Regions from separate parts of the Dorea sp. Marseille-P4042 genome, predicted to be linked through region 1. Evidence: predicted binding sites of a transcription regulator. Region 1 holds the regulator's gene; each other region holds the start of a gene.
What was found. The regulator Rex, encoded in region 1, represses fermentation and respiration genes when NADH is low (regulators of the CRP and FNR family bind a similar motif). The targets are predictions, from matches to a motif close to ATTGTTAANTANTTAACAAT.
Positions count from the first base shown of each region.

Region 2: a site for Rex is predicted at 1,605-1,624, ahead of C7E02_RS03040 (iron-sulfur cluster assembly scaffold protein). Genes of this name have one in related genera too.
Region 3: a site for Rex is predicted at 2,772-2,791, ahead of pckA (phosphoenolpyruvate carboxykinase (ATP)). Genes of this name have one in related genera too.

Region 1 is NZ_OLMI01000001.1:436,335-443,678, forward strand. It holds gene alr (alanine racemase) at 1-1,040, opposite strand, end outside; gene C7E02_RS02320 (NAD(P)H-hydrate dehydratase) at 1,044-2,558, opposite strand; gene C7E02_RS02325 (redox-sensing transcriptional repressor Rex) at 2,639-3,280, opposite strand; gene C7E02_RS02330 (ABC-F family ATP-binding cassette domain-containing protein) at 3,484-5,409, shown strand; gene C7E02_RS02335 (NUDIX hydrolase) at 5,424-5,927, opposite strand; gene C7E02_RS02340 (NADP-dependent isocitrate dehydrogenase) at 5,943-7,142, opposite strand; gene C7E02_RS02345 (GntR family transcriptional regulator) at 7,202-7,344, opposite strand, start outside.
Region 2 is NZ_OLMI01000001.1:583,685-591,028, reverse strand. It holds gene rimO (30S ribosomal protein S12 methylthiotransferase RimO) at 1-506, shown strand, start outside; gene pgsA (CDP-diacylglycerol--glycerol-3-phosphate 3-phosphatidyltransferase) at 506-1,048, shown strand; gene C7E02_RS03045 (GNAT family N-acetyltransferase) at 1,048-1,512, shown strand; gene C7E02_RS03040 (iron-sulfur cluster assembly scaffold protein) at 1,665-2,357, shown strand; gene C7E02_RS03035 (GGGtGRT protein) at 2,372-3,382, shown strand; gene C7E02_RS03030 (3-hydroxyacyl-CoA dehydrogenase) at 3,601-4,557, shown strand; gene C7E02_RS03025 (aldo/keto reductase) at 4,688-5,623, shown strand; gene C7E02_RS03020 (chromate transporter) at 5,642-6,220, shown strand; gene C7E02_RS03015 (chromate transporter) at 6,217-6,780, shown strand; gene C7E02_RS19570 (hypothetical protein) at 6,844-6,981, shown strand; gene C7E02_RS19565 (DUF1847 domain-containing protein) at 7,007-7,276, shown strand.
Region 3 is NZ_OLMI01000003.1:279,742-287,085, reverse strand. It holds gene C7E02_RS14785 (iron-containing alcohol dehydrogenase) at 1-867, shown strand, start outside; gene pckA (phosphoenolpyruvate carboxykinase (ATP)) at 1,068-2,672, opposite strand; gene C7E02_RS14775 (ABC transporter ATP-binding protein) at 2,822-4,687, opposite strand; gene C7E02_RS14770 (ABC transporter ATP-binding protein) at 4,755-6,488, opposite strand; gene C7E02_RS14765 (MarR family winged helix-turn-helix transcriptional regulator) at 6,490-6,981, opposite strand.

The DNA.
Region 1 (7,344 bases):
GGAAGAAATTCTTCACCATCTTTACCGACCAGTGTTACTTTATCACCAAATTTTACATCTGGAATATCTGTCACATCGACCATAAACTGGTCCATACAAACTCTTCCGCGGATTGGTGCTTTTTTGCCATGGATCAGTACATAACCTTTGTTAGAAAGACTTCTGGGATATCCATCTCCGTAGCCGACCGGAATGGTCGCAAGAGAAGTCTCTTTTTCTGTCACATAGGTTCCGCCATAGCTGACCGGAGTTCCTTCCGGAACTGTCTTTACATAAGAGACATGACTGATCAGTTCCATGGCCGGTCTTAACGGAACATTCTTTTTTTCTACCTCCTCGGAAGGATACAATCCATAAATGGATATTCCGGCACGTACCAGATCCATGTTCGCTTTCTTAATATCAATGATACCGGCACTATTTGAGCAGTGGTAAATCGGAAATGTGACACCTCGCTTTTTAAGTTCATCACGCATATAGTTGTATTTTCCAATCTGAACATCTGTATATGCCTTGTCTGTTTCATCTGCTTTTGCAAAATGTGTGAACATTCCTTCTAATTTAAGTCCCGGCATTTTTGAAATTTCTTCAATTGCATCTACACTGTCTTCATGAATCTGGAAACCAAGTCTTGACATTCCGGTATCCAGCTTAATATGAATATATGCATCTTTTCCCATTTTGACCGCAAGATTCGAAACTCCTTTCGCCATTTCTACTGTGTAAGTGGTCATCCGGACTTCATTTTCAATCATTGCTTCCCACTGATCCGGGAAAATGCATCCAAGCACAAGAATTGGTTTTTTTATTTCATTTTTTCTCAAGACGACAGCTTCATCCAGTGTTGCAACCGCGTAGCCCCAGATATAGTCTACCGGTTCCAGTAACCGGGCAATCTGGACTGCACCATGTCCGTATCCATCTGTTTTGATAACTGCAATCATCTGTACCCCATCTTTGATATTTGCTTTCATCATCTGGAAATTATAAAAAATTGCATCCAGATCCACTCGTTCACATACTCTGCTGTATTGTTTCATAATCTAGTTTTCCTCCTGTATCGTCATGGCTGTTCCTGCCTTTTGTGCAAGTTCCCTTGCGAGAAGACTGTATGCGCCTTGTTCCTTCTCTATAATCTCACCAGCTCTTCCGTGAATATAAACACCGAGAAGCGCTGCTTCCCATTCAGAAAGTCCCTGTGCGAGATACGATGCGATAATGCCTGCCAGCACATCCCCGGATCCGGCTTTTGCCATAGCCGCACAGCCGGATAGATTTACCGCTACCCGCTCTCTCGGCTTTACAATGGTTGTTCTGGAATCCTTCAGTACACAGGTAACGTCATATTCTTTAACAAATGTACGAAGTGCTGCAATACGATCTTTTTTTACTTCAGCAATCTTCAAACCGCTGATCCGTTCAAATTCTTTCATGTGCGGTGTAAAGATAAAATGTTCACAATCTGCACCACACAGATAATCCATATGTTCAGACAAAATATTGAGTCCGTCTGCATCTATGACACAAGGTTTCTTTGTATATGCAATCGTTTCTTTTAAAATCTTCCTTGCAGTCTTCTTTGTTCCAAGTCCGGAACCTATAGCTACGACATCTGCCCAGTCAATCAAGCGATGTAGTTCATTGACATCATATTTTTCATAAGTTGTAATGATCGCTTCCGGAATCTGACTCTGTAAGATCACGCGATTCTCTTTAGCAGTATAGATCTGCACCAGCCCGGTACCTGTCCTGTAAGCTGCAAGTGCGCCAAGATATGCAGCACCTGACATACCTTTGCTTCCGGTGATCATAAGAAGCTTTCCGTAAGTTCCTTTATTAGAGTCCGCATTTCGTTTCGGAAGAAGTGCTGCATAATCACTTCCCTCCAGTGTACAAACTGTTTCCTCATCTCTTTCCAGTGGAAGTGATACAATTCCGATATCCTCGGATACACAGATTCCTGCATAACTTCTTCCCGGATCAAGTACAAGACCAACTTTCGTCTCCTGAATTGTCACAGTATAGTCTGCACGCACTGCAGTTCCTAATACATTTCCTGTAGTTGCGCAAATTCCGGAAGGAATATCCACGGACATACGGACTGCATCAGACTGATTCACACACTCTATAATCTGCACATATCTGCCTCCAACCTCCCGGCAAAGTCCAACTCCAAAAATTGCATCGATAATTAAAGTATACGGTTCACTTTCAAATGCTTCTTGCTCAAACTGCTCCTTAAACTGTGCTCCTGTATTTTTCAACTGTTCTATCTGATAGGCAGTCTCTGGTGTGCAGTGATCTCTGTTTCCGACCAGAACTGCTGTTACGTCACACCCTTCCCATGCAAACATTCTGGCAATCGCAAAGCCGTCCCCGCCATTATTTCCAGAACCACAGAGGACACATATTTTATTTAAATTAATTTTCCAGTCTTTAATGTGATCTACACATGCTCTGGCAGCCCGTTCCATAAGTTCCAGGGACGGGATTTTAAGTTCATTTATCGTAAATGAATCTGCCGTTTTCATCTGTTTAGCATCTGGCAAATATCTCATAGTTTTGATTCCTCCTGATAGAAAGAAACGTGCAAAGCCAGGATGCTATCTGAACAAACCTGTCTTTACACGTTATCTCCTTAATTATGTTCTTCCTTGTAGCGGCATATATTATATGACAGCCTCATCAGACTCTCGGATAAATGTACATTCTCAACAATCACACTTTCCGGGAGATTCAGATCTGTATGTGCAAAATTCCATATTCCGTGAACATTGTGATCTGCCAGAAATTTTGCGACTTTGATTGACTCATCCTTTGGAATCGTCAATGCTGCAATATCGATACTGTTCTCATCTACAAATTTCGGAAGCTCGTCCATCATATGAATTGGAACACCACGAACTTCCTGCCCGTCAAGCTCCGGATTGATATCAAACAATCCTTTTAAGATAAATCCCCGCTTTTCAAATGATGCATAGTTCGCAAGTGCACGCCCCAAATTACCAGCACCAATAATAATAATATTATGATCCTGTTCCAATCCAAGAATTTTTCCGATTTCTGAGTACAGATATTTTACATTATAGCCATACCCCTGTTGCCCGAATCCACCAAAATTATTAAGATCCTGACGAATCTGGGAAGCTGTTACTTTCATTCTTTTACTAAGCTCATTGGAAGAGATTCGTTCTACTCCCTGCTCGATCAGCTCCCCAAGGTATCTATAATATCTGGGTAATCTACGGATAACTGCCTGTGAAATTCCCCTGTTTTGCATGATCCGCACCTCCTTCCTTCAAAAATTTCTACTCATTATTATAGGCAATCGTTAGTATAATGTCAAACTTTTTAGTTGTTTTTTGTAGTATTTTCGTTATAATAGTATAAGATGATGCCAAAATTATGCGGTCGCAGCGCCGGTCGCAGCCCTGCGGCATCTTTATTTCTCAAAGTCACAGGATTTTTATCAAGGAGGATAGGATGATACTTGCATGTCACAATATCAAAAAAGCCTTTGGAGAAGAAGTAATTGTCTCCGGCGGCTCCTTTCATATAGAAGACCACGAAAAAGCAGCTCTCGTAGGACCGAACGGTGCTGGAAAGACAACACTTCTTAAGATGATCGTTGGTGAGATACAGGCGGACGGCGGCAATGTTGTTCTGACACGCGGCAAGACGATGGGATATCTGGCACAGCATCAGGATATGAATAATGACCATACGATCTATCAAGAGGTACGCACTGCAAAAGCCGATATTCTCGACATGGAGCGGCAGATTCGTGAGATTGAACAGGAAATGAAGCATTTAAGCGGCGAACGTCTGGAAGAACGTATGAATACATACCAGCGGCTCACAGCAGCATTCGAACGTGAAAATGGATACGCCTGCGAAAGTGAGATTACTGGTGTTTTAAAAGGACTTGGATTTACAGAAGAAGAATTCGCAAAACCGGTCGCGACTTTATCCGGAGGTCAGAAAACCCGTGTCTCTCTCGGAAAACTGCTCCTCACAAAGCCGGATATTCTGCTTTTGGACGAGCCCACCAACCATTTGGATTTAAATTCCATCTCATGGCTGGAAACTTATCTTCTGAATTATCCTGGTGCAGTACTGATTGTCTCTCATGACCGGTATTTTCTGAACCGGGTTGTAACAAAAGTCGTCGAGATCGAACTGGGCAAGCTTACCACTTTCATGGGCAATTATACAGATTACGCCAAGAAAAAGGAAATGCTCCGCGAAGCCAGAATGAAAGAGTATCTGAATCAGCAGCAGGAAATTAAGCATCAGGAAGCGGTCATTGAAAAGCTTCGCTCCTTCAACCGTGAAAAATCCATTAAGCGTGCAGAAAGCCGTGAAAAGATGCTGGATAAGATGACCCCGGTTGAAAAACCGATGGAACTGCATACAGATATGCACTTAACACTGGAACCTTCCTGTGTCAGCGGTAATGATGTCTTAATTGTCGAGCATTTAAGCAAAGCATTTCCACCACAGATTTTATTTGAAAATATCAGCTTCGAAATCAAGCGAGGGGAACATGTCGCGATCATTGGAGACAATGGAACCGGAAAAACAACAATCCTTAAGATTTTAAATCAGGTACTCAAAGCTGATTCTGGAAGTTTCCGTCTCGGTTCTAATGTAAAGATTGGTTACTACGATCAGGAACATCACGTTCTGCATATGGAAAAAACTATTTTCCAGGAGATTTCCGATGACTATCCTAATCTTAATAACACGCAGATCCGTAAAGTGCTGGCAGCATTTTTATTTACCGGAGATGATGTATTTAAACTTATTGGTGACTTAAGCGGTGGCGAACGTGGACGCGTGTCCCTTGCAAAGCTGATGCTTTCTGAAGCGAACTTCCTGATTCTCGATGAGCCGACCAACCATTTGGATATTACATCAAAAGAGATTCTGGAACATGCACTGAATAAATACACAGGAACGGTTCTTTATGTTTCACACGACCGTTACTTTATCAATCAGACTGCAACACGTATCATGGATCTTGTTAATCATACGTTTGTAAATTATATTGGAAATTATGATTATTATCTTGAGAAAAAAGAAGAACTGACAGCCGCATACTCCAATACGTCTCGCTTAGAAAATAATTCCTCTTCTGCAGCTTTTGACTTGGCCTCTGATTCAAAGTTAAGCTGGCAGGAACAAAAAGAAGCTCAGGCAAAAGAACGGAAACGCGCTAATGAATTCAAAAAGACAGAAGAACGAATCGGTGTTCTGGAAGATAGAAGTGCTGAAATTGATATTCTGATGTCGCAGGAGGAAGTTTATACGAATTCAGTAAAATGTCAGGAACTTGCGAAAGAACGTGCAGAAATTGACACTGAACTTGAAACTTTATATGAAAAATGGGAAGAGCTGGCCGAATAAGCCAGCTCATTTTTCTACTCTTCAAAAACACGTTTGATACTATCATAATGCAGGAAGATTCCTTTGTCAGCCAGAGCCTTGATCTCATCAGCTGTTGCAATCTTATATCCTGCAGTCTCTTCTGTCTGAAGATGCAGGTCTTCTTCTTTAAAATCCTTTTCAAAACGATAAACATCTACAAAATAATTGTCGCCTTCTCCAGGATTTTCTCTGTGATAGGTAAACATATAACCGCCCACACAGCCATTTACATCCAATCCTGTTTCTTCCAGTACCTCACGACGTACCGCTTCCTCGGAGCTTTCGCCTGCCTGTGCAGCGCCTCCGGAAACTTCCCACCAGCCTGGTGCCCATGCCTTTGTCAGAACGCGGCGGGTAATCAGATATTTTCCATCTGGACGGCGGATCACACCTAACACTGTCAAGTGATACTCACCCTCTTTCAGGCACCAGTCATTGCGCTTCATTTTTCGCCCGGTCAGCTGTTTGTTTTTATCATAAATATCCCAGTATTCCATGCATTTCAACTCTTTCTATACTAACTTTTCAGCAATCGCTTTAATAAAGTCTTCACTGTTTAACACTGTTGGATTCGGAAGTGTTGTGATAAGAGCCAGATCTTTTGTCATCTTTCCTTCCTCAATTGTATCAATCGTTGCCTTCTCTAATTTATCTGCAAAATCCATCAGCTCCTGATTTTGATCCAGTTCACCACGTTTACGAAGAGCTCCGCTCCATGCAAAGATTGTTGCAACAGAGTTCGTAGAAGTTTCTTCACCTTTTAAATGCTTGTAATAATGACGCTGTACTGTACCGTGAGCAGCTTCATACTCGTAATATCCTTCCGGTGATACAAGCACGGATGTCATCATGGCAAGAGAACCAAATGCAGAAGAAATCATATCGCTCATAACATCTCCATCATAGTTCTTGCATGCCCAGATGTAGCCTCCTTCAGATTTCATAACACGCGCTACAGCATCATCAATCAATGTGTAGAAATATTCGATACCGGCTTCATCGAATTTTTCTTTATATTCTGCATCAAAGATTTCCTGGAAAATGTCTTTGAATGTGTGGTCATATTTCTTAGAAATTGTATCTTTTGTTGCGAACCAGAGATCCTGCTTTGTGTCTAATGCGTAATTGAAGCAGCTTCTGGCAAAGCTCTCGATAGAACCACAGAGGTTATGGATTCCCTGAGCAATCCCTGGTCCGTCATATTTGTGGACAAGTTCTTTGATCTGTGTTCCATCATCTCCTGTATACACAAGCTCTACCTTTCCAGGTCCAGGAACCTTGATTTCTGTATTTTTATATACATCACCATAAGCATGTCTTGCAATGGTAATTGGCTTTTTCCAATTTTTAACGCATGGCTCGATTCCTTTTACAACGATCGGTGCACGGAATACAGTTCCATCCAAAATTGCACGGATGGTACCATTCGGGCTTTTCCACATTTCCTTCAGATTATACTCTGGCATACGCGCAGCATTCGGTGTAATTGTTGCACATTTTACTGCTACTTTGTACTTCTTTGTTGCTTCTGCGGAATCAAATGTAACCTGATCATTCGTCTCATTACGATGTTCAAGTCCAAGATCATAATAATCTGTATTTAGCTCAATAAATGGATTCAGAAGATGTTCTTTGATCATCTTCCAGAGAATCCTTGTCATCTCATCTCCGTCCATCTCTACAATTGGTGTTGTCATTTTAATTTTCGCCATGTTTTTGTCCTCCTGCCACTATATAAACTTTACTTATATGATTCTTTTAATTTGAAACATTAATCTTCAATTTCGATATGAAGATTTTCCATTACATGCATGATGTGCAGATTTGCAAGTCTTTCCGCTTCATCAGCATCTCCTTTTTTGATTGCTTCCAAAATTGCCTTGTGCTCCTCGATGGACTTCTCAGCCCGGTTTT
Region 2 (7,344 bases), 150 kb from region 1:
GAAGAAGAACTTCAAAAGCTCAGCTTGTAGAGATTATTGAAAAGCTTCGAAAAGAGATCCCGGATATTTCTCTTCGTACCACATTGATCACAGGATTTCCGGGTGAGACACAAGAACAGCATGAAGAGCTGAAGGATTTCGTAGATGAGATGGAATTTGACAGACTTGGAGTTTTTACTTACTCACCGGAGGAAGATACCCCAGCTGCAACTATGACAGAGCAGATTCCGGAAGAAGTCAAGGAAGACCGTCAGGCAGAATTGATGGAACTTCAGCAGGAAATCGCATTTGATCTGGCAGAAGATATGGTCGGACGTGAAGTTCTCGTTATGATTGAAGGAAAAGTTGCAGATGAAAATGCATATGTAGGAAGAACTTATAAAGATGCACCGAATGTGGATGGCTTGATCTTTATCAATACAGACGAAGAATTGATGAGTGGAGATTTTGCAAGAGTCCGCGTGACAGGTGCACTGGAATATGATTTGATAGGAGAGCTGATATAATGAATTTACCAAATAAACTGACAGTATTACGAGTTATCATGGTTCCGTTTTTTGTATTTTTTATGTTGACGGATGTGGGAGGACCGGCAAATAAATGGATCGCGTTAGTTTTGTTCTGTGTTGCCAGTCTGACAGATATGCTGGATGGTAAGATCGCCCGCGCAAGAAATCTTGTGACAAACTTTGGAAAGTTCATGGATCCTTTAGCAGATAAGCTGCTTGTGTGTTCTGCTATGATCTGTATGATTCCGTTAGGAAAATTACAGGCATGGTTCGTCATCATCATCATTGCCCGTGAGTTTATTATTAGCGGATTCCGCCTTGTGGCTGCAGATAATGGAATTGTCATCGCAGCAAGTTACTGGGGCAAATTTAAGACAGTATCCCAGATGTTCATGATCATTGTATTGATTGCAGATCTTGGAGGTGCGTTCGATATCGTTGGCACAGTTCTGATCTGGCTTTCACTGATCCTGACAGTTGTATCACTGATCGACTATATTGCAAAGAATGTGCAGGTGCTGACACATGGAGGTATGTAATGATCGTACGTGAACTGGAAAAACAGGAAAGGAAATACGCTCTGGATATTATCTGGAGCGTTTTTTGCATGGATGTGGCCGAGGTGTATGAGCAGGAAGGGATTGATACATTTCGCGAATATTTAAAACAGGAGAATATCGACCAGCTCTGTGATAGCGGCGAACTTCTGATGTTCGGTGTATTTGAACAAGAAGAACTGGAAGGAACTATATCCCTTCAGAGGCGGGGACACATTTGTAATTATTATGTGCGCAGATCCTGCCAGGGAAAAGGTGCTGGAAGGTTACTTTTTGACTATGCGAAAAGGTATTGTAAGGAAGAACTGCATAAGACTATTATGACCGTTGATGCTGCTCCAGAGGCGGTGAAAAAATATATCCACATGGGCATGAAACCAATCGATGAGATGCAGATGATACATGGAAAATGTTATGTGCCTATGGCAATGGAAATTCTTAAGTAGAATGACTATAAAAAGCGGTCCAAACAATTTAAAAATGTAGCGTAGTGCCAATTGACGAAAAATGTTATTTATGAGAGAATAAAAAAGGATATGGTGTTAAACTTATAACAAACACTATTTATAAAACACACATAGTTGAAAGGAGTTTTAAAATGATTTATTCACAAGAAGTAGAAATGATGTGTCCGGTAGCGCAGGGCGCTAATCACGGACCAGCTCCGATTCCGGAAGAGGCAAAATGGGTTCAGGCTAAGGAGATCAAAGATATTTCCGGTTTTACACACGGCATTGGCTGGTGTGCTCCTCAGCAGGGTGCTTGTAAGCTGACACTGAATGTGAAAGATGGAATTATCCAGGAGGCATTGGTTGAGACAATCGGCTGCTCCGGAATGACACATTCAGCTGCTATGGCTTCAGAAATCCTTCCAGGAAAAACTATTTTAGAGGCATTGAATACAGACCTTGTCTGTGATGCAATCAATACAGCAATGCGTGAGTTATTCTTACAGATTGTATATGGAAGAACTCAGAGCGCATTTTCTGAAGACGGACTTGCTATCGGAGCAGGACTTGAGGACCTTGGAAAAGGACTCCGCTCTCAGGTAGGAACAATGTACGGAACATTAGCAAAAGGACCTCGTTATCTTGAGATGGCAGAGGGTTATGTAACAGGTATCGCACTCGATGAAGCAGGCGAGATCATCGGATACCAGTTCGTAAATCTTGGAAAACTTACAGACTTCATCAAAAAAGGCGATACACCGAATGATGCATGGGAAAAGGCAAAAGGACAGTATGGTCGTGTTGAAGACGCAGCAAAGATTATTGACCCAAGAAAAGAGTAGGAGGACTTTTTAAAATGGCTTTATTTGAATCATATGAAAGAAGAATTGATAAAATCAATGAAGTGCTGGCAGGATATGGAATCGCTTCAATCGAGGAAGCACAGAAGATTACAAAAGATGCCGGACTTGATGTATACAATCAGATTAAGAGCATTCAGCCAATCTGTTTTGAGAATGCATGCTGGGCTTACACAGTAGGTGCTGCAATTGCAATCAAAAAAGGCTGTAAGACAGCAGCAGAAGCAGCAGCAGCAATCGGTGAAGGACTTCAGTCTTTCTGTATTCCAGGATCTGTAGCAGATCAGAGAAAAGTTGGTCTTGGACATGGTAACCTTGGAAAGATGCTTTTGGAAGAGGATACAGACTGCTTCTGTTTCCTCGCAGGACATGAATCATTTGCAGCAGCAGAGGGTGCGATCGGTATCGCTGAAAAAGCAAACAAAGTTCGTAAAAAACCACTTCGTGTTATCTTGAACGGACTTGGAAAAGACGCAGCTAAGATTATCTCCCGTATCAATGGATTTACATATGTTCAGACAGAATATGACTACTATACAGGAGAGCTGAAAGAGGTTCAGAGAATCTCTTATTCTGACGGACTTCGTTCCAAAGTAAACTGCTATGGAGCAAATGATGTGCGTGAAGGTGTTGCAATCATGTGGAAAGAGGGTGTAGATGTATCTATCACAGGTAACTCTACAAACCCGACACGTTTCCAGCATCCAGTAGCAGGAACGTACAAAAAAGAGTGTGTTGAGAAAGGTAAAAAATACTTCTCAGTAGCATCTGGTGGTGGTACAGGACGTACACTTCATCCAGATAACATGGCTGCAGGTCCAGCATCTTATGGTATGACAGATACACTTGGACGTATGCACTCAGATGCGCAGTTTGCAGGATCATCTTCTGTACCGGCTCACGTAGAGATGATGGGTCTCATCGGAGCAGGTAACAACCCGATGGTTGGTATGACTGTTGCAGTAGCAGTTTCCGTAGAGGAAGCAGCAAAGGCTGGTAAATTCTAAGAAACCGCCAGAAAAGCAGAAATAATAATGGAATAATGAGAGGAGCTTAGCGTATGCTAGGCTTCTCTTTACGTTTATAAGTGTGAACTTTAATACAATTTTTTGATTTTGTAGTATTTTGAGTTGTCGAAAGATATTGAAATATTTACCTTACTATTATATAATTGCTCAAATATTAGATGACAGTTGGTCAATTTTATAACAAGGAGGACAAAATTATGGCGTTTAAAAAGGTTGTAGTTGTAGGCGGTGGTGTGCTGGGGAGCCAGATCGCTTACCAGGTTGCATACAAAGGATTTGATGTGACGGTATGGCTTCGAAGTGAAGGCTCCATTGAACGTGCAAAGCCGAAATTTGCAAGATGGCATGAGACATATTTAAAAGATCTGGAGGCGACAAAAGCTTTGATCGGAACAGGAACAAAGCTGTATCCGAGAGGTCTGGTTGATGATTTTGAGAATCTGACAGTAGAAAAAGTAGAGGAATTAAAAGCGCAGGCTGACCAGGCATTTGAAAGTCTTATATATGAACTTGATATGGCGAAAGCAATGGCAGATGCAGACCTTGTGATTGAATCTTTATCAGAAGATCCGAAAGCAAAGATTGCATTCTATCAGCAGATGGCGCCGCTTCTTCCGGAAAAGACAGTTATTGTGACAAATTCATCAACTATGGTACCGAGTGCATTTGCTCAGTACACAGGAAGACCGGAAAAATATCTTGCACTGCATTTTGCAAATGAAATCTGGAAAAATAACACGGCTGAGATTATGGGGCATGCCGGTACAGAAGGAAAATATTACGATGAGGTTGTAGAGTTTGCCGGACAGATTGGTATGATTCCATTGAAATTACATAAAGAACAGCCGGGATATATTCTGAACTCTCTGTTAGTTCCGTTTTTAAATGCCGGAGAAGCACTTTATGCAAATGATGTGGCTGATCCGGAGACAATTGATCTGACATGGAGTCTTGCTACCGGAGCTCCACTTGGTCCATTCCGTATTCTTGATATTGTGGGACTGGAGACTGCGTACAATATCGTTTGTATGGATCCGGTGGCAAAAGATCCGGAGACAACACCGGGAAAGATTGCAAAACGCTTGAAAGAAAAAATCGATGCAGGCAAGAAAGGCGTCTGCACAGGAGAAGGATTTTATAAATACACAAAGTAAAAAGTATGACCGTCAGGATATGTTTCCTGACGGTTTTGACGTATGGAAAGTAATTTGGTAGAATAATAAAAGGCAGTAACAAAACAGATGATAAATGATAACGTAGCAGACAGAAAGGAATGTGACAGATATGCAGTATCAGGAGTTTGGAAAAACAGGCTTGAGGGTTTCGAAGCTATGTCTTGGAACATGGGGTATCGGAGGTGCCGGCTGGGACAGTTATTCGGATGAGTCGCGAATGGACGCAATTAAGGCAGCGCTGGAGTGTGGTATTAATTTTATAGATACGGCACCGGCTTACAATGCAGGAAAAGCAGAATGTTATGTTGGTGAGACTTTGAATAAGCTTAAAAAGCGCAGGGAGGTGGTCATTTCTACAAAATGTGGAAATAAATTCGTAGATGGAAAATATCTTCGCTGTGGTTCAAAAGAGAGTATTTTAAAGCAGTGCGACGAGTCGCTGAAAAATCTAAAGACAGACTATATTGATATTTATCTGGTACACTGGCCGGATCCGGATGTTGAACTGGAAGAGACAATAGATGCGGTGAGTACGTTGAAAAAAGAAGGAAAAATTCTGCATGCAGGAGTTTCTAATTTTTCAAAAGAACAGATTGAAGAGGTCCAGAAATATTGCAAAATCGAAGCTTTTCAGCCACAGTATTCACTGGCAGACCGAAAAGACGAGAAGTTGATTCGCTGGGCTTATGAACAAGGGCTTGGAATTATGACTTATGGAACTTTAGGTGGCGGAATTCTGACTGGAAATTACCGAAAACTTAGAACCTTTGAGCAGACTGACAGCAGAAATCGATTTTACCCATATTTTAAAGAACCATTGTTTTCAAAAGCAATGGAACTGTTAACAATCATGGATCAGATTGCAGAAGAGAGAAATGTTTCCTTGGCTCAGATCGCAGAGAAATGGGTGATTCAGAAGAGATTTGTATCCAGTTGCATCATTGGGGCGCAGAGCCGTGCCAGAGTAGAAGAAAACTGCAGAAATCTTCAATGGGAACTGACGGATAATGAGATTCGAAGACTGGAGTCTGTAAGAATATTATAACAGTCGGATAACTGATTTATGAAAGGGAAAATAGTGGAAGATAAGAAAAAGATGCTATTTCATTTATTTATTTCAACTTTATATCTGAGCACATTTACTTTCGGTGGAGGATATGTGATTGTTTCCCTGTTAAAGAAAAAATTCGTGGACGAATATCACTGGATTGAAAATGATGAGATGTTAGATCTTGTGGCAATTGCACAATCGGCACCGGGAGCAATCGCAGTTAATGGAGCGATTGTGGTGGGATATAAACTGGCGGGGCTTATAGGAGCATTTGTAGCGGTTATAGGAGCAATTATTCCGCCATTCGTGATTATCACAATTCTTGCAATGTGTTATCAGGCATTTCGTGATAACTGGCTGATCAGTCAGATGCTGGAAGGCATGCAGGCAGGTGTGGCTGCAGTCATTGCCTGTGTGACTTACGAAATGGGAAATGGTATAGCAAAAGGCGGTGACAAAATGTCACTTCTGATAATGGCTGGAGCATTTGTTGCGGCATGTTTCATGAATGTGAATGTAATATATATTATTCTGACATGTATTATATTTGGTGTGGTAAGGGCTCTTTTAAAAAGGAGAAAAGAAGCATGATCTATTTGCAGTTGTTCTTAAGTTTCCTCCAAGTTGGCATGTTCAGTTTCGGAGGTGGATATGCAGCGCTTCCTCTGATTCAGGGTCAGGTCGTAAAAGCGCATAGCTGGCTTAGCATGTCAGAATTTACAGATCTGATTACCATATCTCAGATGACACCGGGACCAATAGCCGTGAATTCAGCAACATTTGTAGGTGAAAAGATTGCAGGTATACCAGGAGCACTCTGTGCAACAGCCGGGTACATATTGCCGTCTTGTATTATTGTAACGGTAATTGCAAAGATTTATCTAAAATGGCGGAATATGGAGTTATTTCAGAGGGTGTTAGGCTCTTTGCGCCCAGCGGTTGTTGCATTGATAGCATCGGCAGGAATATCAATTCTCATTACGGCATTTTGGGGAAATGATATGATTACTTTTGCAGGAACTAACTGGGGTCTGGTTACAATATTTGTAATCTGTATTTTTCTGATACAGAAAGTGAAAATGAATCCTGTGTGGGTGATGCTGCTGGCAGGGGTGATGAAAGTTGGCGTGAGTTGTGCTCAACGCTTGTAGGATAATATTTATACCAAAATAAATAATATAAAAAAAGGTGTATAGGTGGAAGGAGAATGTACAATGGGAGAATTTGAAAAATCATGTGTTAACTGTGGCGTATTGAACTGTGCTAAGAGGGATAAGGAATATCCGGAGTTCTGTCTGACTACAAATTTTGATGTAAAAGAGCTGGAGGAGATTAAAAAAACTATATCTTGAAGATGAAGAGAACAATAAAGTTTCTGTGATTTCAGCAGAGATTGAAGCTGAATTTTATTGCCGTTATACGAGAGTGGAGGAAATTATCGAATTTTCAAAGCGGATGGGCTTTCATAAAATTGGAATTGCGACATGTATTGGATTGATTGAAGAAAGTCGTATATTTGCTCAGATTATGAGAAAGAACGGTTTTGAACCATATGCAGCACTTTGTAAGGCTGGAGCATTGTATCAGACAAAAGCGTATTACAAGAAACGGATGGCTGATCCGACGTCAGGAGAAAAAGAACGATAATTTGAAGCGAAAAATGGATTTCAAGACCTGAATGAAAGGGGAGCGAAAATTACATAAGGGGAGCGAAA
Region 3 (7,344 bases), on a different contig from region 1:
GATTGTACAAAATTTATTGGAGCTGCAACATTTCATGATGGAGATGCATGGGATATTTTGGAAGGTAAAGTAGATGTAAAAAAATGTCTTCCAATTGTCGATATTCTGACATTGGCAGCGACTGGCTCAGAGATGGATAACGGAGGTGTGATCAGCAATCCAAAGACAAAAGATAAGATTGGAATGGGATTCGATGTTATGCAGCCGAAGGTATCTTTCCTGGATCCAACGCTCACTTATAGCGTGAGTTCATATCAGACAGCCTGTGGATCTGCAGATATGTTAAGTCATATATTTGAAGTTTATTTTAACATGGAAAAAGATCTTTATATGCTGGATACAGTTATGGAAGGTCTGATTAAGACAATTATAAAATATGCACCAGTTGCGATGAAGAATCCAGAAGACTATGAAGCAAGAGCAAATCTGATGTGGGCATCATCCTGGGCAATCAATGGATTTATAGACGGTGGAAAATGCCAGGCATGGAGCTGCCATCCGATGGAGCATGAATTATCGGCAATCTATGACATTACGCATGGGCTGGGACTGGCTATTTTGACTCCGCGCTGGATGGAATATTGTCTGGATGATACTACGGTATCCAGATATTATCAGTTTGGCTGTAATGTATTTGGTTTGGACCCATCCATGGAGCCGATGCAGGTGGCAAAGAAAAGTATTAAATTGACGGCAGAATTTTTATATCAGACACTGGGACTGAAAAGTACATTTTCAGAGATTGGAATTGATGAAACGAATTTTGAAGTTATGGCAGAGAAAGCTGTACGAATCGGTGGATTGAAAGATGCTTTTAAACCACTTACAAAGGAAGATGTTGTCAATATATTCAAGATGTGTAAATAATCACATCTATTACAGCAATCTGTTTTGCGGATCAGGCAGCATGGATTGCAGCATGCTGTTACAGTGTTCCGACCTGCCTGTGGTGCATGAAGAAGTCAATTGCAAAACTGAAACGGACTAAGTAATAGATTTTACAATGAAAAAGCTCCCGGGTTGATGTAAAAACCCGGGAGCTTTGTATTGTATTGTCTTTATAATTTTTATAACTGTGGTCCAGCGGATACGAGTGCTTTTCCAGCTTCGTTTCCTTCGTATTTTGCGAAGTTCTTGATGAATCTTCCGGCAAGATCTTTTGCTTTCTCTTCCCACTCGGAAGCGTCAGCGTAAGTATCACGAGGATCAAGGATTCCTGTATCAACACCTGTAAGTTCCGTAGGAACTTCAAAGTTGAAGAAAGGAATCGTCTTAGTTGGAGCGCTCTTGATATCTCCATTCAGGATTGCATCGATGATACCACGAGTATCTTTGATGGAGATACGTTTTCCTGTTCCATTCCATCCTGTATTTACAAGGTAAGCCTTTGCTCCACTCTTCTCCATCTTCTTAACAAGCTCTTCTGCATATTTTGTAGGATGCAGCTCTAAGAATGCCTGTCCGAAGCAAGCTGAGAATGTAGGTGTAGGCTCTGTGATTCCACGCTCTGTTCCGGCAAGTTTTGCTGTAAATCCTGACAGGAAGTAGTACTGTGTCTGCTCTGGTGTCAGTACAGATACTGGAGGAAGTACGCCGAATGCGTCTGCTGACAGGAAGATGACGTTTTTAGCTGCAGGTGCAGAAGAAATCGGGCGTACAATGTTCTCGATATGCTGAATCGGGTAAGAAACACGAGTGTTCTCTGTTACGCTCTTATCAGCAAAATCAATCTTTCCTTCAGCGTCAAGTGTTACGTTCTCAAGAAGAGCATTGCGCTTAATTGCATTGTAGATATCCGGCTCAGACTCTTTATCAAGGTTGATAACCTTAGCGTAGCATCCACCCTCGAAGTTGAATACTCCGTTGTCATCCCAACCGTGCTCATCGTCACCAATCAGAAGACGTTTCGGGTCTGTGGAAAGTGTTGTCTTACCTGTTCCGGAAAGTCCGAAGAAGATTGCTGTGTTCTCACCATTCTTATCTGTGTTAGCTGAGCAGTGCATAGCAGCGATGCCCTTCAGTGGAAGGAAGTAATTCATCATAGAGAACAGTCCTTTTTTCATCTCTCCGCCATACCATGTGTTTACGATAACCTGCTCTTTGCTTGTGATGTTGAATAATACAGCTGTCTCTGAATTTAAGCCTAACTCTTTGTAGTTTTCAACTTTAGCTTTAGAAGCATTATATACAACGAAATCTGGCTCGAAATCTTTAAGTTCCTCTTCAGTTGGCTGAATGAACATATTTGTAACGAAATGAGCCTGCCAAGCTACTTCTACGATAAAACGAATTGCCATACGGGTATCTTTGTTAGCACCGCAGAATGCATCTACAACATAAAGCTTTTTGTTGGAGAGTTCTTTGATCGCAAGATCCTTTACAGCGTTCCATGTCTCTTCAGAAGCTGGATGATTGTCATTCTTGTACTCATCAGATGTCCACCATACTGTGTCTTTTGAATTTTCGTCCATAACGATAAATTTGTCTTTAGGAGAACGTCCTGTATAGATGCCTGTCATTACATTTACTGCACCGAGTTCACTGACCTGTCCTTTTTCGTAACCTTCAAGTTCAGGGTTTGTCTCCTCCTCAAATAATAACTCGTAGGAAGGGTTATACACGATTTCTGTAGTTCCAGTAATACCATACTTGCTTAAATTGATTTCTGCCATCTTAAACCAAACCTCTTTTCTTAAATGTAATAAGGGAAATGGTCGATAGCTGGAACATTTCCCCCATTCATATTTAATTATACATTATTAATTTCCAAAATCAATAAATTTTTAACAAATTCCTCCGGTGCAAAATTACCAATTTTTTCCTAGGAAAGTTCCAATTTTCCGGTATAAAGCTGATAATAGGTTCCTTTTTGCTGAATCAGGTCATCGTGATCACCGCGTTCGATGATCCGACCGTGATCCAGGACGATAATTGCGTTACTGTTGCGAATTGTGGACAGTCTGTGTGCGATAACAAATACGGTACGCTCCTTCATCAGATTGTCCATACCTTTCTGTACGATACTCTCGGTACGGGTATCAATACTTGATGTTGCCTCGTCCAGAATCAGTACCGGTGGATCGGCAACAGCGGCTCTTGCAATAGACAGAAGTTGTCTTTGTCCCTGGGACAATTCCTCACCGTCACCGCTTAGTAATGTATCGTAACCATTTGGCAGCATCTGGATGAACTGGTCCGCGTGAGCAAGTTTTGCAGCATGGTAGATTTCTTCGTCAGTGGCATTCAGTTTACCGTAACGGATATTGTCTTTGATCGTTCCGGTGAACAAATGTGTATCCTGAAGAACGATTCCGAGGGAACGGCGCAAGTCATCTTTTCTGATTTTTGTAATGTCGATGCCGTCATAAAGGATTTCACCGCTTTGAATGTCGTAGAAACGATTGATCAGGTTGGTGATCGTTGTCTTACCGGCGCCCGTAGATCCTACGAATGCCAGCTTCTGGCCAGGTTTGGCAAAGAGGCTGATATCATGAAGAATAATTTTGTCTTCATCGTATCCAAATGTTACATCTTTGAATCTTACATCTCCGGTCAGTTCAGTATAAGTCACAGCACCATTTTCGTCAGCAGGCTTTTTCCATGCCCACATACCGGTACGTTCTGTGCATTCAGTAATCGCTCCATTCTCATCTTTTTTTGCATTGACCAGTGTGACAGAACCGGTATCCTGTTCCGGTTCTTCGTCAATGAGCTTAAAGATACGTTCTGCTCCTGCAAGTGCCATGACGATGGAATTGAACTGCTGTGCAACCTGCATGAATGGCTGGGTAAAGCTCTTTGTAAACTGCAGGTAAGAAGCGATGACACCGATGGTAATACCGCCCACACCAGTAACTGAAAGCAGTCCGCCGAGAACTGCAGTCAGTACGAACTGGAGGTTCCCGATGTTTCCGATGACCGGTCCCATCATATTTGCATATTTGTTTGCATTTGCAGCGCACTCGAACAATGCGTCATTTAGTTCGTCGAACTCTTTTTCTGAAATTTCTTCGTGATTGAAGACTTTGATGACACGCTGCCCGTTCATACGCTCTTCAATAAATCCAGTCACATCTGCCAGCGCCATCTGCTGACGGATGAAATATTTTCCACTGTTTGCGCCGATAGCCTTTGTTGCAGAGATCAGAACCCCGATGATGAGTACTGCAAGGACGGTAAGAAGCGGGCTTAGCACGAGCATGGAGATAAATGTTACGACGATAGTGAAAAATGACATCAGTGCCTGTGGGATAGCCTGGCTGATCATCTGTCTTAATGTATCAGTATCGTTCGTGTAAAGGCTCATGATAGATCCGTTCGTGTTCTGGTCAAAGTAGCGGATTGGCAGTGTCTGCATGTGCTCAAACATATCGTCGCGCACTTTTTTTAACACGCCCTGTCCAATGTATACCATCATTCTTGTATAGGTAAATGTTGCAATTACTCCGATCAGGAAAATAGTTCCGAGAACCATCAGTGCCTGGTAAAGCTCGGTGTAGTTTGGACTTTTTTGTCCAATCAGCGGAATGATGAAATCATCCAGCAGATATTTCAGAGACAGAGATACCGAGATAGAAGCAACTGCACTCAGCAGGATGCAGATGAACACAAGGATAAATTGATATTTGTAGCTGTCCATTACATATTTCAGAAGCCGTTTTCCGGTGGCGATTGTTGTGGCATCCATTTTTGGTTTCTTTTCAGGTCTGTTATTTTTTTTATGTTCTGTCATATCTTCATATTTCTTATTGGAATTACTCATGATCGCCACCTCCTTTTACCTGTGATTCATATACTTCCCGGTAAATTTCATTTGTCTTTAATAATTCTTCAGATGTTCCAATTCCCATGATCTGTCCACCATCCAGAACGATGATCTGGTCAGCATCTTCGATAGAAGAAACGCGCTGTGCAATGATGATCTTGGTGGTGTTCGGAATTTCCTCGCGGAATGCTTTCCGGATCAGGGCATCCGTCTTTGTATCTACTGCACTGGTAGAGTCATCCAGAATTAGGATCTTTGGTTTCTTAAGGAGCGCCCTTGCGATACACAGACGCTGCTTCTGCCCACCGGATACATTGTTACCTCCCTGGACGATTTTTGTATTGTAACCGTTCGGGAACTCCTGAACGAATCCGTCAGCCTGCGCAAGCTTACATACACGTTTGACTTCTTCATCGCTTGCAGTTTCATCACCCCAGCGGATGTTTTCATAAATGGTTCCAGAGAACAGTACATTTTTCTGAAGAACCATGGATACCTGGTCACGCAGGGATTCCAGGCTATAATCACGAACATCAATGCCGCCGACTTTGACACGTCCTTTTGTGACATCGTAAAGTCTTGGGATGAGCTGGACAAGGGAAGATTTTGCACTTCCGGTTCCACCGATGATACCGATAGTCTGTCCGGACTCAATATGAAGATTAACGTTTTTCAGAGATAAATTTCCGCCTTCACCTGCGTAGCTGAAGTCTACATGGTCGAATACAATGTCTCCGTTTGGAACTTCTGTCACTGCATCAGGCTGATCTTGCATTTCCGGAATTTCATTCATGACTTCAGTGATACGGTCAGAAGATGCCTCCGCGATCATGATCATAACGAATACAAATGTAACCATCATCAGAGATCCGATAATCTGTAGTGCGTAAACGATGACACTTGTAAGTTCGCCTGTCTCCATAGTGCCGGCAATGATGCTCTTGCCTCCGATCAGAACCATGATCAGAACGACTGAGTACATGGTAAACTGCATGACCGGTGAGTTCCAGGCAACAATTTTTTCAGCTTTTGTGAAAAGGTTGTATACATATTTGGAAATGTCGTGGAACTTGTCAATTTCATAATTCTCGCGGACGAATGCTTTCACTACACGGGAAGCATTCACATTTTCCTGGACTGAGTTGTTCAGTACATCGTATTCATCGAATACTTTGATAAAATGTGGGTGCGCTTTTTTGGCAATGTAGATCAGTGTTCCTCCAAGAAGCGGGATTACAATCAGGAATAAGAGTGAAATTGTCTTATTGAGGAGCAGTGTCATGATCCATGATAAGATAATCATAAATGGAGCTCTTGCAAGAAGACGGATACTCATCATGTATGCCATCTGGATATTTGTGATATCTGTTGTCATACGTGTAACCAGTCCTGAAGTAGAAAAATGGTCAATGTTTTTGAAAGAGAAATCCTGTACCTTATAAAAGATGTCGTGGCGCAGGTTCTTGGCGTATCCGGCACCTGCGATTGCTGCCATGTTACCAGCCTGAACACCAAAGAACAGGGCAAGCATAGCCATGACTACAAGAATCAGGCCGCGCTGCAAAATGTAGGACATATCTCCATTTGCGATTCCTACATCGATGATTTTGGCCATCTCGAGTGGAATCAGAACTTCCATCAGAACTTCGAGAATGACAAGAAGCGGAGCAAGAATGGATTGCTTCTTATATTCTCGTACTGATTTTAACAGTGTTTTATTCATATTATGCCTCCTTTTTATTGTCAGTACAATTACATTTTGAAGCTGCAAGATTATCAAGCATCTGACAGAGAACTTCCCGGCAAACATGGAGCTTGTCATCAGGAATACCGGCGGACAAAGCGGCCTCACACTTTTTGATATGTTCTACAATACGTGGACGCAAAGCCTCAGCTTTTTCTGACGGAACCAGTTGCTTTAGTCTTGCATCGCTTTCAACACTGGTTCGTGTAATATAGCCCTTTTGCTCAATCAGTTTAATAATACCGGTGACAGTAGACCGCCGGATCTGGAATGCTTCCTCAATATCCCGCTGGAATATTGGTTTGTGAGCAGATTCCAACAAGATAAATTTTAAAAGCTGTTGCTGGACAGGTGTCAGATCACTATCTTCTAAAATCGTATAGCAGTCATTTTGACATTTCATCTTACAGGAAAGAATGTGGATCAGACGTCCCAGTTCCAGAGGATTATTTTGGTTGTTTGTATCTTGCATAATTCACCTCAATTCTCAAAGAAATAATTGTTAGCTTCCTAACTTTTAACATTATATGGACAATATAATAGAATGTCAAGAGAAAAACTAAGAGGATAATTAAGAAAAAATTGCAGAGTAAACTGCAGACAAAAATTAAGAAAAAATTACAGAAGAGCAGTATGATAAAATGACTTTGCTGTGCAGTGATAAATTCTTGTAAAATAATAAAATGTGGTTGAAATGTCAGGTGGATAATACTATAATGTGTGAGGGAGTGATCAGGAACTCCTACAATGATTCATTTTCAGGCAGAAATCAAAATGGAGCCTGGAATGGATGAGTAGAAAAATTTCTAAGAAAAAAGGCAGGTGAACAGAATGG